Linked DNA regions of Pyxidicoccus xibeiensis. The protein of the gene in region 1 interacts with the protein of each later gene in a pairwise test. Links are inferred from orthologs where the notes say so. Each region holds a gene or a part of one and is shown in the gene's direction. Other genes may lie near its edges.

Evidence for each region.
Region 2: the proteins of LXT23_RS33280 (region 1) and dnaE interact in binary tests that used the Escherichia coli proteins (3 or more experiments, as listed by UniProt). The link is inferred for Pyxidicoccus xibeiensis from one-to-one orthologs.

The regions. Positions count from the first base shown.
Region 1 is NZ_JAJVKV010000009.1:89,038-96,844, forward strand. What follows is about bases 1,610-4,530. They hold LXT23_RS33280 (aminotransferase class I/II-fold pyridoxal phosphate-dependent enzyme), read left to right. Parts: upstream 1,610-2,433; coding sequence 2,434-3,627; downstream 3,628-4,530. Other genes in these bases: LXT23_RS33275 (phosphatase PAP2 family protein), read left to right, coding at 1,610-2,388; LXT23_RS33285 (methylmalonyl-CoA mutase family protein), read right to left, coding at 3,647-4,530. Also shown: LXT23_RS33270 (efflux RND transporter permease subunit), read left to right, coding at 1-1,414; more of LXT23_RS33275, read left to right, coding at 1,411-1,609; more of LXT23_RS33285, read right to left, coding at 4,531-7,114; methylmalonyl Co-A mutase-associated GTPase MeaB, read right to left, coding at 7,190-7,807. UniProt on the Escherichia coli protein: Shows aminotransferase activity with methionine and histidine as substrates, and to a lesser extent also with phenylalanine.
Region 2 is NZ_JAJVKV010000011.1:167,105-176,105, reverse strand. What follows is about bases 2,584-6,698. They hold dnaE (DNA polymerase III subunit alpha), read left to right. Parts: upstream 2,584-2,943; coding sequence 2,944-6,498; downstream 6,499-6,698. Other genes in these bases: LXT23_RS36320 (hypothetical protein), read right to left, coding at 6,589-6,698; LXT23_RS36330 (sulfatase family protein), read right to left, coding at 2,584-2,668. Also shown: LXT23_RS36335 (Spy/CpxP family protein refolding chaperone), read right to left, coding at 1-444; more of LXT23_RS36330, read right to left, coding at 578-2,583; more of LXT23_RS36320, read right to left, coding at 6,699-7,221; LXT23_RS36315 (flavin reductase family protein), read right to left, coding at 7,730-8,308; LXT23_RS36310 (beta strand repeat-containing protein), read right to left, coding at 8,443-9,001. UniProt on the Escherichia coli protein: DNA polymerase III is a complex, multichain enzyme responsible for most of the replicative synthesis in bacteria. This DNA polymerase also exhibits 3' to 5' exonuclease activity. The alpha chain is the DNA polymerase catalytic subunit.

The DNA.
Region 1 (7,807 bases):
GTTCCACGCCTTCAACCAGTTCGGCTTCCTGGCCGGCCTGGGCGTGCTGCTGGCGGTGCTGGCGGCGTACGCGCTGGGGCCCTCGCTGCTGGCCATCGCCGAGCGGCTGCGCCCCGCGCGCCCGGACGCCGCCCCCGCTCCGGCCGGCGCGTCGTCCGTGCCCGTCATCGCGAAGCCGGCGCGCGAGTGGAAGCGCTGGCCCACGTCGGTCATCGCGGCGCTCGCGCTGTCGGTGGTGGGGTTCGCGGCGTTCTCCGTCGTCATCGCCCCTCGGCTGGGCTTCGAGACGGACATGCGGAAGCTGAAGGGGGACTCGCCGGCCTCGCGCCTGGACGACCACGTCACCGCGCAGCTGGGCCAGCCGCTCAACCCGGCCATCTTCCTGGTGGACGACGTGAAGCAGGCCGGGCAGGTGGAGGAGGTCATCGCGGAGGTGAAGCGCCGCAATGGCGATGACTCGGTGTTCCTGCGCACCGCGTCCCTCAACGACCTGGTGCCCACCGACCTGAAGCGGCGCGAGGAGGAGCTGTCTGGCATCCGCACGCTGCTGCAGGGCCTGCCGGCGTCGGCGCGCGACGACGCGCGGCTGAAGGACTTCGAGCGGATGCTGGAGGCGAAGCCGTACGGGCTCGACTCGCTGCCGGTGGAGGTGCGCCGCCGCTTCGAGGCCACGGACGGCAAGGGCACTTTCCTGCTGCTGTTCCCCTCGGTGTCCAACTACGACACGGAGGACCTGCGGCGCTGGGCGGCGCAGATCGACCAGGTGGTGGACGGAGCGAAGGCGCGCGGCATCGACATGTCCGTGCTGGACAGCAACCGCATCGCCGCCCGCATCTTCGCGCTGGTGCGCGGGGACGGTCCGCTCATCCTCTGGTCCGCGGCGGGCGTGGTGTTCTTCGTCATCCTCCTGAGCCTGCGCAGCTTCAAGCGCGCGCTGCTCGTCACCGGGCCGCTGTTCCTGGGCATGACGTGCCTGGCGGGCGGCATGTACCTGTTCGACGTGCAGCTCAACTTCATCAACGCGGTGGTGCTGCCGAACCTGCTCGCCATCGCCGTGGACAACTCCATCCACCTCTTCCACCGGTACGAAGAGGAGGGGCCCGGCTCGCTCGGCAAGGTGGTGCGCCACACGGGCCTGGCGGCGGTGGTGGCCACGCTGTCGAACGCGGCGGGCTACGGCGCGCTGCTCGTCGCCAACCACCAGGGCCTGCGCAGCATCGGTCAGATTGCGCTGCTGGGGGTCGTGTGCACCTTCTTGGGGACCACGGTCTTCTTCCCCGCGATGCTGGCGCTTCTGGAGCGCTGGAGCGGGCGGAAGGCCGTCGCCGCAGGGGAGGGTGCTGTCGTTCGAAGCCTCGAGCTGGGCGTGGCCGGCGCGAGCAGTGAGACGCCGGGGGAGCGGAAGTCAGCGTGAGTTCCTGGTCATTCCAGAGGTCTCGGGGCATCGAAGTGGTGCATCGCGAGCGAGAGGTCCAGGTCCGCCTGAACACGGTGGACCTCATCTGCCTGGTCTCCTGCTCACTGGGGGCGCTGGTGTGCGTGGGCCCGGCCCGCTGGGCGCCGGGGGCGCTGCACAACGCCGCGCTGTTCGCCTTCATGGCGGTGGGCCCGCTGGTCCTTCGCACGCTGGAGGCCATGTATCCGGGCCGCCGGGGCATCACCGTGCTGGCGGACTTCTGGTTGCTGCCGGTGGCGGTGCTGACGCACAGCTGGCTGTCGCCCATCGTGGACGCGCTCAACCCGCTCCTGAAGGACGCGCAGCTGGTGGCGGCGGACCAGCGGCTGTTCGGGTTCCAGGCGGCGGTGGAGCTGGCGCGGCTGGTGCCGCCCTGGCTCAACGACATCCTGATGGTCTGCTACTACGGCCACTTCGTCTGGCCGCTGGTGCTGGGCATCGCGCTCTACCGGCGCTCGCGGGGGCCGTCGTCCGACTTCGAGGAGTGCCTCACGGGCATGGGGTTGCTGTTCTTCCTCACCTACGCGGCCTACGCGATGGTGCCGGCGGTGGGGCCCCGCTACTTCCTCATCGGCTCGTTCGACGGGCCGCTGAAGGGCGCGGTGCTGACGCCGCTGCTGGACTCGGTGATGCGCACGCCGCTGTACGCGCGGGACTGCTTCCCGTCGGGCCACACCGGCACCACGCTGCTGGTCCTCTTCTACGCGTGGCGCTTCGCCCGGCGCCTCTTCTGGGTGATGCTGCTGCCGGGCATCGGCCTCATCATCGCCACGCTGGCGGGGCGCTTCCACTACGCCACGGACCTGGTGGCGGCAGTGCCCCTGGTCATGGTGGTGGCGGGGCTGGCGCTGGGGCTGTCCCGGGCCGCGCGGCAGCGCGAGGTCGTCAAGGGCGCGCGCTCGGTGCCAGTGGACGCTATCGTGCGTCCCTGAGCGCCGGCCTCACCCCGAGGGCCCGGCCAGGAGGAGCTTCCTTCCATGTCCAGGCCCGTGTCCGCGCAGCGCGTCACCCGGTTCGGCACCACCGTCTTCTCCGAGTTCAGCGCGCTGGCAGCGAAGCACGGCGCCGTCAACCTGGGGCAGGGGTTCCCGGACTTCGACGGGCCGGATGCCATCAAGGAGGCCGCGCAGCGCGCCATCCGTGACGGGGTGAACCAGTACGCCATCAGCATGGGCGCGAAGGACCTGCGGCTCGCCATCTCCGAGCACTCGGCGCGCTTCTACGGCCAGCAGGTGGACCCGGACACCATGGTGACCGTCACGAGCGGCGCCACCGAGGCCATCCTCGACGTGATGCTGGGGCTGGTGGACCCGGGCGACGAGGTGGTGGCCTTCGAGCCGTATTACGACTCGTACGACGCCAACATCACCTTCGTTGGCGCCACCCCGCGCTACGTGCCGCTGCGGCCGCCGGACGAGGCGCATCCGGAGTGGTGGTTCGACCGGGACGAGGTGCGCGCCGCGTTCGGCCCGCGCACGCGGCTGCTCATCCTCAACTCGCCGCACAACCCCACGGGCAAGGTCTTCACCCGCGAGGAGCTGGAGTTCCTGGCCGCGCTCTGCGTCGAGCACGACGTGAAGGTGCTGTCGGACGAGGTCTACGAGCACATCGTCTTCGCGCCGGCGAAGCACGTGCGCCCGGCCACGCTGCCGGCGCTGGCGGACCGCACCGCGACGGTGAGCAGCGCGGGGAAGACGTTCAGCCTCACGGGGTGGAAGATTGGCTGGGTGATTGCGCCTCCGCCGCTGCGGGACGCCGTGCAGCGCGCGCACCAGTTCGTGACGTTCGCCACCGCGTCGCCCCTGCAGGCGGCCATGGCTGCGGCGCTACGGCTGCCGGACGCGTACTTCGCGGAGCTGACGGCGACGTACACGGCGAAGCGGGAGCGGCTGCTGAGCGGGCTGCGCGAGGCGGGGCTGACGGCGTATGCGCCGCAGGGCAGCTATTTCATCCTCGCGGACATTGCCCGGTACGGCTTCCCGGACGACATCGCGTTCTGCCGGCACCTGGTGTCGGAGGTGGGCGTGGCAGCGATTCCTCCGAGCGTCTTCTACGGCCCGGAGCACCGTCACCTGGGCCAGAAGCTGGCCCGCTTCGCCTTCTGCAAGACGGAAGGCGTGCTGGACGAGGCCGTGCGGCGCCTGCGCGCGAAGCTGACGCCGGGGCGCTGAGGCTCAACCCCCGGCGGCGCTACATGTTCCGCCGGTATTGGCCGCCCACGTCGTACAGCGCGCGGGACAGCTGGCCCAGCGTGCACACCTTGCACGCGTCCATCAGCGCGGCGAACACGTTGCCGTTGTCCAGCGCGGCGCGGCGCACCGCCTCCAGCGCCTTCGTGGCCGTCGCCTCGTTGCGCTTGCGGAAGGCGTCGCGCGAGGAGATGGCGTAGTCCTTCTCCTCCTTCGTCGCGCGAATCACCTCCGGTGGCTGCACGGTGGGCGAGCCCTTCGGGTCCAGGAAGGTATTCACCCCGATGATGGGCAGCGTCCCGTCGTGCTTCAGCGTCTCGTAGTAGAGCGACTCCTCCTGGATCTTCGAGCGCTGGTACATGCGCTCCATGGCGCCCAGCACGCCGCCGCGCTCGGAGATGGCGCGGAACTCCGTCAGCACCGCCGCCTCCACCAGGTCCGTCAGCTCCTCGACGATGAACGAGCCCTGGTTGGGGTTCTCGTTCTTCGACAGGCCGAACTCCTTGTTGATGACCAGCTGGATGGCGAGCGCCCGCCGTACACTCTCTTCGGTGGGCGTGGTGATGGCTTCGTCATACGCGTTGGTGTGCAGGGAGTTGCAGTTGTCGTTGAGCGCCAGCAGCGCCTGCAGCGTGGTGCGGATGTCGTTGAAGGCAATCTCCTGCGCGTGCAGGGAGCGGCCGGAAGTCTGGATGTGGTACTTCAGCTTCTGCGAGCGGTCGTTGCCGTTGTACTTGTCGCGGATGGCCTTGGCCCAGATGCGGCGCGCCACGCGGCCGAGCACCGTGTACTCGGGGTCCATGCCGTTCGAGAAGAAGAACGACAGGTTGGGCGCGAAGTCGTCGATGTCCATCCCGCGCGACAGGTAGTACTCGACGAAGGTGAAGCCGTTGGCCAGCGTGAAGGCCAGCTGGGAGATGGGGTTCGCCCCGGCCTCCGCGATGTGGTACCCGGAGATGGACACCGAGTAGAAGTTCCGCACCTTCTGGTCGATGAAGTACTGCTGGATGTCGCCCATGACGCGCAGGGCGAACTCGGTGGAGAAGATGCAGGTGTTCTGCGCCTGGTCCTCCTTGAGGATGTCCGCCTGCACGGTGCCACGCACCGACTGCAACGTCTTCGCGCGGATCTTCTCGTACACCTCGCGCGGCAGCACCTCGTCACCGGACACGCCCAGCAGCAGCAGGCCCAGCCCGTCGTTTCCCGCGGGCAGGTCGCCCTGGTAGCGCGGACGGGGCAGGCCGCGCTCGCGGTAGATGGCGTCGATCTTCTTCTCCACCGCCTCCACCTGGCCGTTCTCGCGGATCCACTTCTCGCACTGCTGGTCCACGGCGGCGTTGAGGAAGAAGCCCAGCAGCATGGGCGCCGGGCCGTTGATGGTCATCGACACGGACGTGGACGGGTCCGCCAGGTCGAAGCCCGAGTAGAGCTTCTTCGCGTCGTCCACGTTGGCGATGGACACGCCCGAGTTGCCCACCTTGCCGTAGATGTCCGGCCGGTGGTCCGGGTCCTCGCCGTACAGCGTCACGGAGTCGAACGCGGTGGACAGGCGCTTCGCGGGCAGGCCGCGTGACACGTAGTGGAAGCGCTTGTTGGTGCGCTCCGGGCCGCCCTCGCCGGCGAACATACGGGCGGGGTCCTCGCCCTCGCGCTTGAGCGGGAAGACGCCCGCGGTGAACGGGAAGGCGCCCGGGGCATTCTCACGCAGGAGCCAGGTGAGGATGTCGCCCCAGTCCTCGTAGCGGGGCAGGGCAATCTTCGGGATGCGCAGGTGCGAGAGGGACTCGGTGTAGAGGTCCAGCTCGATGACGCGATCTCTCACCTGGTACTGGTACTTCGCCGCCGCGTAGCGCCGCTTCGTCGCCGGCCACTCGGCCAGCAGGCGCCGGCAGTCCGGGTGCAGGCGGCTCTCCAGGTCCTGGTACAGCGCCACCAGCTCGCCCAGGTACGCGGGCTCGCCCTCCACGCGCTCGGTCACCTGCACCACGTCGGTGGTGTCCTTGGGCTCGACGATCTCCAGGCGCTTCTTGCCCACGTTGGCGCGCAGGGCCTGGATGGTGCCGTGCAGTTGGTACATGCGCCGGGCGATGGCGGCCTGGGCGCGCACGAAGCCGTCATAGGCTTCGCACGTCTCGACAATCTCCGCGAGGTAGCGCGTGCGCTCCGGCGGGATGATCCACTTCTTCTCGCTCATCCCAGGGGTGAGCTCGAAATGGGACTGGAGCGGCGCGCCCGTCTTCTTCACCAGCGCGTCCATGATGGCCCGGTACAGCTGGTTCATCCCCGGGTCGTTGAACTGCGAGGCGATGGTGCCGTGTACTGGCACCGCGTCGTCGGCGAGGGTGAAGGCGTTGTGGTTGCGCTTCCACTGCTTGCGCACGTCGCGCAGCGCGTCCAGCGAGCCGCGCTTGTCGAACTTGTTGATGGCGATGACGTCCGCGAAGTCGAGCATGTCGATCTTCTCGAGCTGCGTCGCCGCGCCGTACTCGGCCGTCATCACGTAGAGCGACACGTCCGAGTGCTCGGTGATCTCGGTGTCCGACTGGCCGATGCCGGACGTCTCCACGACGATGAGGTCGAAGCCCGCCGCCTTGCACACCTCGATGGAGTGGGCCACGTGCCGCGACAGGGCCAGGTTGCTCTGCCGCGTGGCCATCGACCGCATGTAGACGCGCGAGCTGTCGATGGAGTTCATCCGGATGCGGTCACCGAGGAGCGCGCCGCCGGACTTGCGCTTGGACGGGTCCACGGAGAGCACGGCGAGCGTCTTGTCCGGGAAGTCGGCGAGGAAGCGGCGCACCAGCTCGTCCACGAGGCTGGACTTGCCCGCGCCGCCGGTGCCGGTGATGCCAAGCACGGGCACCCGGGGCGCGTCCACATGCGCTTCCGCCATGGCCTTGCGCAGCTCCTCACCGGCGTCCGCGAAGTTCTCCGCGATGGTGATGAGCGAGGCGATGCGGTCCGCCTCGCGGGGCAGGGGCCTGGCGACCAGGGGCTTGAAGTCCGGCTGACGCTTCTCGAAGTCGCACTTGGAGATGAGGTCGTCGATCATCCCCTGCAGGCCCATGGCCCGGCCGTCGTCCGGCGAGTAGATGCGGGTGACGCCGTACTTGTGCAGCTCCTCGATCTCCGAGGGGAGGATGGTGCCGCCGCCACCGCCGAACACCTTGATGTCCGCGCCGCGCTCGCGCAGCAGGTCGATCATGTACTTGAAGTACTCGACGTGGCCGCCCTGGTAGGAGGTGATGGCGATGCCCTGGGCGTCCTCCTGGATGGCACAGTCGACGATTTCCGCCACGGAGCGGTTGTGGCCCAGGTGGATGATCTCCGCGCCAGACGCCTGCATCAGGCGGCGCATCACGTTGATGGCGGCGTCATGCCCGTCGAACAGGCTGGCGGCCGTGACGATGCGGACGTGGAAGCGGGGCTTGTAGGGCTGGGGAGGGGTGGTCGGCTGAGCGTGTCGCACGCGCGTACACTAGAAGTGCGATGCGGGGCCGGCAAGCGATTGAGACGGCGTGTGCCCGCCGGACGACGCGGGCTGTCAGGCCGGTAAACGAGGCAGGAAGGCGCCTAGTACACGCAGTGCGGCCGAGGTGGGCGTCGCGCGCCCTTCACGTACGTCCCCCTCCAGCGTCGGCACCAGGGCGGAGACCTCGGGGTGCGCTCGCAGGGCCGACCGCAGGCCGTCATGCACCATGGCCCACATCCAACCGACCTGCTGCTCCTTGCGGCGGCGCGACAGCTCGCCCGACGCAGCGCGCCGCGAGATGTGGGTGGCCACCGAGTCCCACAGCGTGTCGATGCCGAGGCCCTCCAGCGCGCTGCACGTGGTGACCACCGGCTCCGCGCCCGGCCGCATGAGGTGCAGTGCGGCCCGGTACTCGGCGCGGGCCCGCTCGGCGCGGGGCGCGTTGTCGCCATCCGCCTTGTTGATGGCGACCATGTCCGCCACCTCGAGGATGCCGCGCTTGATGCCCTGCAGCTCATCACCCGCGCCCGCGAGCATCAGCACCAGGTAGAAGTCGACCAGCTCCGCGACGACGGTCTCGGACTGGCCCACGCCCACCGTCTCCACCAGCACCACGTCGAAGCCCGCGGCCTCGCACAGGAGCAGCGTCTCGCGTGTCTTGCGCGCCACGCCGCCCAGGGTGCCGCTGGA
Region 2 (9,001 bases), on another replicon or contig:
CTGGCCGGTGTGCTCGCGGTACTCGGTGAACAGCTCGTTGCGCTGCGCCGGGGTCAGCGTGCGGTGCACCTCCAGCAGGGCATCCGTCGCCTTGTGGGCGAAGGCGCGGAACGCGTCGATGCGCGCATCCACCAGCGAGTGCAGCTTCTGCGCGTCGGGGTTGGCCGACTCGAGCTGCGTCAGCGCCTCCGTGCGCGCCGCGCGCTGCTCCTGCATGAGCTGCACGCCTTCGTCGAACAGGCGGTCCTTCACGGCGTTGATGGACTTCGTCTGCGCCTCGGATGCGTCCAGGTCCTCCAGCTTGTCATTCAGCTTCCAGGTGACCATCTGCTTGATGCGCTCCGGGTCCCGGCCGAAGCCATGGTGGCCTCCCCGGAACGCGAAGCCGCTGAGGAGGACGACGGCGAGGACGGCGGAACCGGCGACGGCGAGCTTCTTGGACATGGCACTCTCCTGATGGACCCCGCGTGGGGCCCCGGGTGGATTCGCCTCTGTGGCGACGGTGCTCAATGTGCCGAACGCCCATGTCGGGCGCCTGTACCGCGCGTGAAGAAGTGTGAAGCGTGGCGCCCGCGGGTCAGCGCGTGCCCCGGGCCTCGGGCATGCGCGGCACCGGCCGCTCGCGGGCGAGCAGCTCGCGCAGGTTGCGCACCACCTCCGGGTGGTCCGCGCTGACGTCGTGCGCCTCGCCGGGGTCCGTCACCACGTCGTACAGCTCCACCTTGATGCCCCGGGGCGTGGGCAGCTCCAGCAGCTTCCAGCGGCCCAGGTACAGGCCCCGGTGCCGCGCCGCGTGCACGGGCGCTTCCCACTCGGGTTTGAGGGCGATGTCGCCCGTCTCGGGTTCCACGGTGGCCGTCTCGTAGACCCACGGGTAGGGGATGCGCACCCGCTGATAGGGCTGGCCGTCGCGGTCGCTGAACCAGAGGTCCGACTCCACCAGCGCGGGCGCGTCCGGCATCCCCAGGTCCTCCGCGCCGGGCCGGACGAGCGACGCCAGCGAGCGTCCCCGGAACGTCTCCGGCCAGGGCACGCCGAGCAGCTCCAGCAGCGTGGGCGCCACGTCCAAGGCCCGCGCGCGCTGCCTCACCGTGTGCCCCTCGGCCACCTGTCCCGGCAGCCGCAGCACGAAGGGCACGCGCAGCGCGGCGCTGCCCCACAGGTGGTCGCCATGGCCCACGCCGCGGCCCTCGTCCGCCAGGTGCTCGCCATGGTCCGACAGCACCACCACCAGCGTGGAGTCCCACAGCCCGCGGCGCTCCAGTTCCGCGCGCACGTCCCCCACCAGCCCGTCGAAGGCCCGCAGCCCCGCGTCGTAGTTGGCCACCAGCGCCTCCACGTCCTCGGGCGTGGGCGGCGCCTCGTCCGGAGGCTGCTCCATGCGCGGCGTGGTGCCGAAGCGCCAGGGGCCCGTGTAGTCCGGCGCGACGAAGCGGCCTTCCTCGGGCCAGGGCGCGGCGTAGGGGAAGTGCGGCGTGGAGCCGAAGACGACGAGCGCGAAGGGCGCGTCGGCGGGCATCCCCTCCAGCATGCGCCGCGTGCGGCGGAGCAGCGGCGCCGGGTCGGTCAGCTCGGGGAACTGGCCGCGCTCCGGGAAGAGGCCCGGGGCCAGCGCCGTCCATGGCAGCAGGGGCACGTGGGTGATGAGCATCCGCTGGCGGATGAGGTCCGGGAAGTGGAAGGCCGGCGCCTCCACGTGCTGGAAGCCGTAGTCCAGGCGGGAGAAGTGGTCCCCCGCGTAGTCCGCCACCACCGCCGTCGTCCAGCCCGCTTCGTTCAGCGCGGTGGCCAGCGTGGTGAGCGGCTGCTCCCGGGCCTCGCGCCCCACCAGCGTGTGGCGGATGGGGTGCTCGCCCGCCCACTGCGAGGTGAGCAGCGTCGTCCAGGAGGGCGCCGTGCGCGGCACCTGCACCACCGTCTCCTGGAACTGCGTCCCCTCGCGCAGCAGCCGGTCGATGTTGGGCGTGGTGGGGCGCGGGTAGCCGTTGCCGGAGAAGTGGTCCGGGCGCAGCCCGTCCGCGGAGAGGATGAGCAGGTGGGGCCCCTTGGCGCGCGCCGCCGCCTTTTCGGGAGGCGTCCCGGCGGCCCGCACCAACGTGCCCATCCCCAGCAGCACCGCCAGCGCACCGCCTGCCGCCAGCGCGCGCCCGGGCGCGGCCCGCAGCGCCCGGGCGAGCAGGGCCAGGACGGCCAGCGCGGGGGCCACTGCCGCGGCCATCCCCCAGGCCAGGGGCGGGGTGCCACTCACCGACAGCAGGACCTGGCGGGTGACGGCCGAGCGCTCGTACAGCGTGGCCGCGTACAGGTGCGGGTGGTGCGCCATGTCCCCCAGCACCAGCAGCACGTCCACCCCGAGGCACGCCAGCGCGCTGCCCCAGAACACGGCCCGCCGGCCGGCGCCCGCGGCCCACAGGCCGGCGCCCAGGAACGCGCCCGCGGCCAGCCCCAGCACGGTGTAGGCCCCTATCAGCCGCGCCACCTGCCCCAGCACCACGCCCCGCCACTCGCTCCAGACGTACTCCGAGACGACCTGGCTCTCGTTCCCCTGGTAGCCCAGCTTCATGTTGAAGACTGCGCACAGCGTGTAGAGCGCCAGGAAGACGAGCAGGCCCGCACGGCAGCCGAGCAGGAGGGCACGGGCGAGGGTGGGGCGGTCCGCGGATGCCATGGACCCACACCCTGGGCATCCACCCGGCGATGCAACACCCCGAAATCTGACACGAATGACCATGACCGGACGCACGCCAGGTGGCACGGAGGCGGGCGCAGGGCGTGCCCCTCCGTTACTTTCTTCTCCCTGGCTTCCGCCCATGGCAGAACGGGCTCCGAGGCCGAATTATCGGCTCCGCCGTCGCCTACCTCCAGAGTCTCGACACTGGACTGGCGAGCAGGGGAGCCCCGCCCTACTGTTCAGCATCCCGCTTCCTGGAGTGGCACGAGCCCATGTCCTTTACCCACCTCCACCTGCACACCCTCTACTCGCTCCTCGATGGGGCGATTCGGATGAAGGACCTCATCAAGACGGTGAAGGAGAAGGGGATGACCAGCGTTGCCGTGACGGACCACGGCAACATGTTCGGCGCCATCGACTTCTACAAGAAGGCCAAGGACGCCGGCATCAAGCCCATCCTCGGCATGGAGGCCTACGTCGCCGGCCCCAAGGGGCGCGAGGACCGCTCCGAGAAGGTCTCCCACCACCTCATCCTCGTGGCGAAGAACGCGGAGGGCTACGCCAACCTCCGCTACCTCTCGTCCACGGCGTACATGCAGGGCTTCTACTACCACCCGCGCATCGACAAGAAGGTGCTCGCGGAGCACAGCAAGGGGCTCTTCGCCCTCACCGCGTGCCTTGGTGGTGAAGTGACGAGCGCGTGCTTCCGCGGCGACATGGACCACGCCCGCCGCGCCGCGCAGGAATACAAGGACATCTTCGAGCCCGGGCACTTCTTCCTGGAGGTGCAGTCCAACGGGATGCCCGAGCAGGAGAAGGCCAACGAGAACCTCAAGCAGCTCTCGCGGGACATGGACATCCCGCTGTGCGCCACGGCGGACGCGCACTACATCAAGCGCGAGGACGCGCGCGCGCACGAGCTCTTGATGTGCATCGCCAGCGGCAAGACGCTGGCGGACGGCAAGCGCATGAAGCACTCCACGGACAAGCTCTACGTCACGAGCCCCGCGGAGATGCTGGAGGCCTTCAAGGACATTCCCGAGGCCGTCCACAACACCCAGCGCATCGCCGAGCAGTGCAACCTGGAGCTGAAGCTGGGCAAGCCCATGCTGCCCACCTTCAAGGTGCCGGACAGCCACACCCCGGACAGCTACATGGCGGAGCTGGCCTACGAGGGCCTGCGCGAGCGCTTCAACGAGCTGGCCGCCACCGTCACGTACCCCATCGACCGCGAGGTGTACCAGGACCGCCTCAAGCTGGAGATTGGCGTCATCCAGAAGATGGGCTTCAGCGGGTACTTCCTCATCGTCCAGGACTTCATCAACTGGGCGAAGAAGCAGAACATCCCCGTGGGCCCGGGCCGCGGCTCCGGCGCCGGCAGCCTGGTGGCCTACGCGCTGCGCATCACCGACGTGGACCCCATTCCGTACAACCTCCTGTTCGAGCGCTTCCTGAATCCGGAGCGCGTGTCGATGCCGGACTTCGATATCGACTTCTGCCAGGACCGCCGCGACGAGGTCATCAAGTACGTCGGCCGGAAGTACGGCGAGATGAACGTGGGGCAGATCATCACCTTCGGCTCGCTCAAGGCCAAGAGCGTGCTGCGCGACGTGTGCCGCGTCTTCGCGCTGCCGTTCAGCGAGGGTGACCGCATCGCCAAGCTGGTGCCCGAGGTGCTCAACATCACGCTCAAGGAGGCCATCGAGATGGAGCCGCGCCTCAAGGAGATGATGGAGACGCCCTCCAACCTCGGCGAGGTGGAAGGCCGGCCCGTCACCACCAAGGACGTGCTCGAAATCGCGCTCGCGCTGGAGGGCCTGCACCGGCAGCCCGGCATGCACGCGGCCGGCGTGGTGATTGCCGACAAGCCGCTGTGGGAGTTCGTGCCCGTCTACCAGCCGCCGGGTGAGAAGACGCTCATCACCCAGTTCGCCAAGGACGAGGTGGAGGCGGCGGGCCTGGTGAAGTTCGACTTCCTCGGCCTGAAGACGCTCACCGTGATTCAGCACGCGCTGGACCTGGTCAAGCGCAACCACGACAAGCACATCCCCCGGCACGAGATTCCGCTCAACGACGACAAGGTCTGGGAGCTGATGGCCAAGGGGGACACGGCCGGTGTCTTCCAGATGGAGTCGAGCGGCTTCACGGAAATGGTCGTGAAGCTCAAGCCGAACTGCTTCGAGGACGTCATCGCCGCCGGCGCGCTCTACCGCCCGGGCCCGCTGGACTCCGGCATGGTGGACGTCTTCATCAACCGCAAGCACGGCCGGGAGAAGGTGTCGTATCCGCACCCCGCGCTGGAGCCGGTGCTCAAGGACACCTACGGCGTCATCGTGTACCAGGAGCAGGTGATGCAGATCTCGCAGGTCCTGGGTGGCTACACCCTGGGCCGCGCGGACCTGCTTCGCCGCGCCATGGGCAAGAAGAAGGCCGAGGTCATGCAGGCCGAGCGCGCCGGCTTCCTCGAGGGCTGCGCGAAGAACAGCGTCGACCTCAAGGTCGCCGGCGAAATCTTCGACCTGATGGAGAAGTTCGCCGAGTACGGCTTCAACAAGAGCCACTCGGCGGCGTACGGCCTCGTCACCATCCACACCGCGTGGCTGAAGGCGCATTACCCGTGCGAGTTCATGGCGGCCCTTCTCTCTTCCGAGAAGGACAACACCGACAAGGTGGTGAAGCACATCAGCGAGGCGCGCGAGTCGGGCCTCGCGGTGCTGCCGCCGGACGTCAATCAGTCGGACCTGCACTTCGGCGCGGTGGAGGGGAAGATTCGCTTCGGCCTCGGCGCCATCAAGGGCGTGGGCGAGGGCGCCATCGAGTCCATCCTGGAGGCGCGCAAGGACGGCCCCTTCAAGAGCCTCTTCGACTTCTGCGAGCGCGTGGACAGCCGCAAGGTCAACCGCAAGGTGCTGGAGGCGCTGGTGAAGGCGGGCTCCTTCGACTTCGAGAAGCGCCCGCGCCGGCAGATCTTCGACACGATTGAGAAGGCCATCAACCGCGGCTCGGCCAGCCAGAAGGACAAGGCGGCGGGGCAGAGCTCGTTGTTCGGCATGCTGGCGGGCCCGGCCTCGGGCAGCGGTGGCGGGCTGAAGGACGAGTACGTGGCGGTGGAGGAGTGGTCGGAGAAGGAGCGGCTGGCGCTGGAGAAGGAGGCCATCGGCTTCTACGTGTCCGGCCATCCGCTGCATCAGTACGACAAGGAGCTCAAGCGCTACGCGAAGCCGATTACGGCGGTGCAGCGGGCGCGCAAGGACGACAAGCTCACGGTGGCGGGCGTCGTCACGGTGCTGCGCGAGCGGCCCACGAAGACGGGCAAGCGCATGGCGTGGGTGACGATTGAGGACCTGTCCGGCTCCATCGAGCTGGTGTGCTTCCCGGGCAAGGAAGGCACGCGCAACGTGATGGGCCGGGACGGCAAGTGGGCGAAGCAGGGGCCCAAGCCGGGCTTCGAGAACTGGGAGCACCTGCTCAAGTCGGACGACCCCATCCTGGTGACGGGGACGGTGCAGATCAGCCAGCGCGACGAGGACTCGCCGACGCCGGAGCTCATCGTCGACGACATCCAGAGCCTCAAGGAAGTGCGCGAGAAGCGCACCAAGCGGCTGGAGCTGCGCGTGCCGGCGGACCTGCTGACGGAGGAGCGCGTGGCGAAGCTGCACGAGCTGGCGAAGAAGTACGCGGGCGCCACGCCGGTGGCCGTCAGCGTGCTCTTCCACGGCGAGGGCGAGGCGCTCATCGGCAACACGTCCATCAAGGTGCAGGTGAACGACGACCTGCTGCTGGCCGTGGACCGGCTGTTCGGCATGCGCGTGGTGGAGTTCGGCTGACGCCGGGAGGTAGTGCCCGGCTCTCTGGGAGCCGGGCACGTCCAGCCCGGCGGCGTCCTTCCGGGCTGGACCGTGGCCGTGGCGGAGGGCCTAGATGTCAGTCGACTTCGCGGTCGGGGCCGCCGAGGGCACGCTCAACACCTTGGAGTGGATGTCCTTGTCGGAGTAGCCCCTGAGCATGTCCGCGATGCCCTCCTCGAACATCGAGCGGAAGACCACGCCGACGTCACCCGTCGCTGTGCCTGCCGACTCCCCGGCGAACGAGAAGAGATACTCGTTCTCCTCGGAGAGCTTGAGCCCCAGCCCCCAGGTCATTGCTGCATGCCCCACGGAAGTCCCTCCGACGACCCCCGCGACGCGGACCTCGACACGCTCGACCTTCACGTCGATGACCGCATGTGGCGTGCTCGGGAGGGGCTGACCGGGAGCGACCACCTCCACCTTGTCGAAGTAGTTGCCGAACACCTTGACGAGATCTCTCTGCACGAAGGCCTGCACATCCTCGAGCCTCCCTCCACGGTCGGTGTTGTCCACCAGCACCGGCATCACTGCCGGCACCTTCGCGGGGTCGAGAACGAGGTAGGCGGTGCGGGGGCTCTTGTTCGAGATCATGAGGGAGGGAGCGGTCACGCGCATCTCCTTCACCGAAAGCCGGGAGGGGCCACAGGCGAAGGTCGCGCACGCCACCACCGCCAGAAGACTCTTCAACAGCAGCTGATGCATGTCCTGCTCCATGAGTAACGGGGTTGCGGCAACTTTGACATGGCTCACGGCTGGCAGACCAGCCGTCGGGCTGACGCCGGATGCCTCCTGGCCCCGGTGGGGCATCCAGGAGGCTCTGACGACCTGCTCGAGCTGTCTGTCATTGCAGGGCCGCGTGAAACCCGCCCTGCGGGGTGTGGGCAGTTCGAGCGGGGTGTGTCATCGCGGAGGGGGCGGTCGGGACGACGCCCCGCCGCCATGGGGGCGCCTCGAGCGCGGCCTCATGCCTCGCATTGCGCGTGGCAAGCATTCCTCGCACGGAGACGAACACGTCAGGCCTGTGGCCCCGATGAGCAGATGCGCCATCATTCAATGGCAGGCCAACTGGGAATCAAGGGGGCCCGTAGCGCAGCTCCTCAGACGCCAGGCGCCAGTTCCATCCCTCGTGGAGCAGCCAGGGAGTCTGGCCGGGTCGCATCCCTCTACGCGGTAGGAGCTGCGCTCACTCGACGGGCGCGCGCAGGACTCACTACCCCTTCCCACCCTCGGGCTTGTGCGCCTGCATCCGCTCACCCGTGGCAAAGAATACGCCGCCGGCCAGATGGTGGATGGGGCGGTAGGCATCTCCAGCGCTGAAGTCCCATCCATTGTCCTTCCACACCGCGTCCTCGACCCAGGCGGCGACGACCTCGGCGATGAACAGGTCGTACTTGCGCTGGACGTCTGGCTCGGGGAGCACGCGGCACTCCAGCCACCCCACGCAGCCCTCCACGAGCGGCGCCTGCACGCGGGAGGCGGGGAGGGCCTTCAGCCCCGAGGCAGCCCACTTGTCCTCATCGCGGCCGGTGACCGAGCCCACGGCATAGACCTGCTCCAGCTGCGCGCACGTGGGGACGCAGAGGGTGAACTCGCCCGAGGCATCCACCAGCTCACGCGTGAGGGTGCCCTCGGCGATGACGACGGAGACCTTGGGAGGCTCGAAGTCGATGGGCATGGCCCAGGCGGCGGCCATGACGTTGGTGCGGCCCTGCGCGGCGCTCGCGACGAGCGTGGTGGGGCCGTGGTTGAGCAGCTTGTAGGCACGGCGCAGCTCCAGCGGGACTCTCATGGCCGGGCACTCTATCCCGCTGGAGCGGCGGTGCTGCTCAGCGCTTCTTGTGCGGCAGGCGCACCGCCGCCGCCCGGGAGGGAAATCATCAGCGGCTGCCCGGTGCGGCCACCCCGCGTCGAGCCGGGGGGCTGCTACGGGACGATGTAGATGTCGCCGTTCGTCTGGGTGATGGCGCCGCCCACGACGTTGTAGACGTTGAAGAGGTCTGCGCTCTTGAAGCTCGCGCCCGCCGGCACCGGGGCCAGGGCCGGTGAGGTCGTCAGCTGGGTCAGCGACGAGCTGACGAAGGTATTGCCGGAGACCGTGACCAGGTTGTCCGCGGGCAGGTTGCCGCTGTTCACGCTGGTGTCGGGCCGCAGCCAGATGCCGGAGAGGCGCTGGTTGAGGGCGGCCGAGCCGTGGAGCGGCGTGCTGGTGATGGTCACCCCCATCGTGGTGTCACCGGCGGCGACCGGGCTGCTGAGGGTTCCCGCGATGGAGATGAGCGGCGTGTACCCGCCCGCGGCGTAGTGCGTCTGATTGTTGTTGTTGATGAGCAGCTGCCCATACGGCACGTCACCTTGCTTGAGGAACACCGTGCCCGCGCCACCGTCGCTGTACGCCGCGCTGATGCCGGTGCCTCCCCGCGCCTGCACCTGCGTGCTGCTCGTCGGGAGCGGATAGGTGAGGGCTCCGACGAAGCTCGAAGCT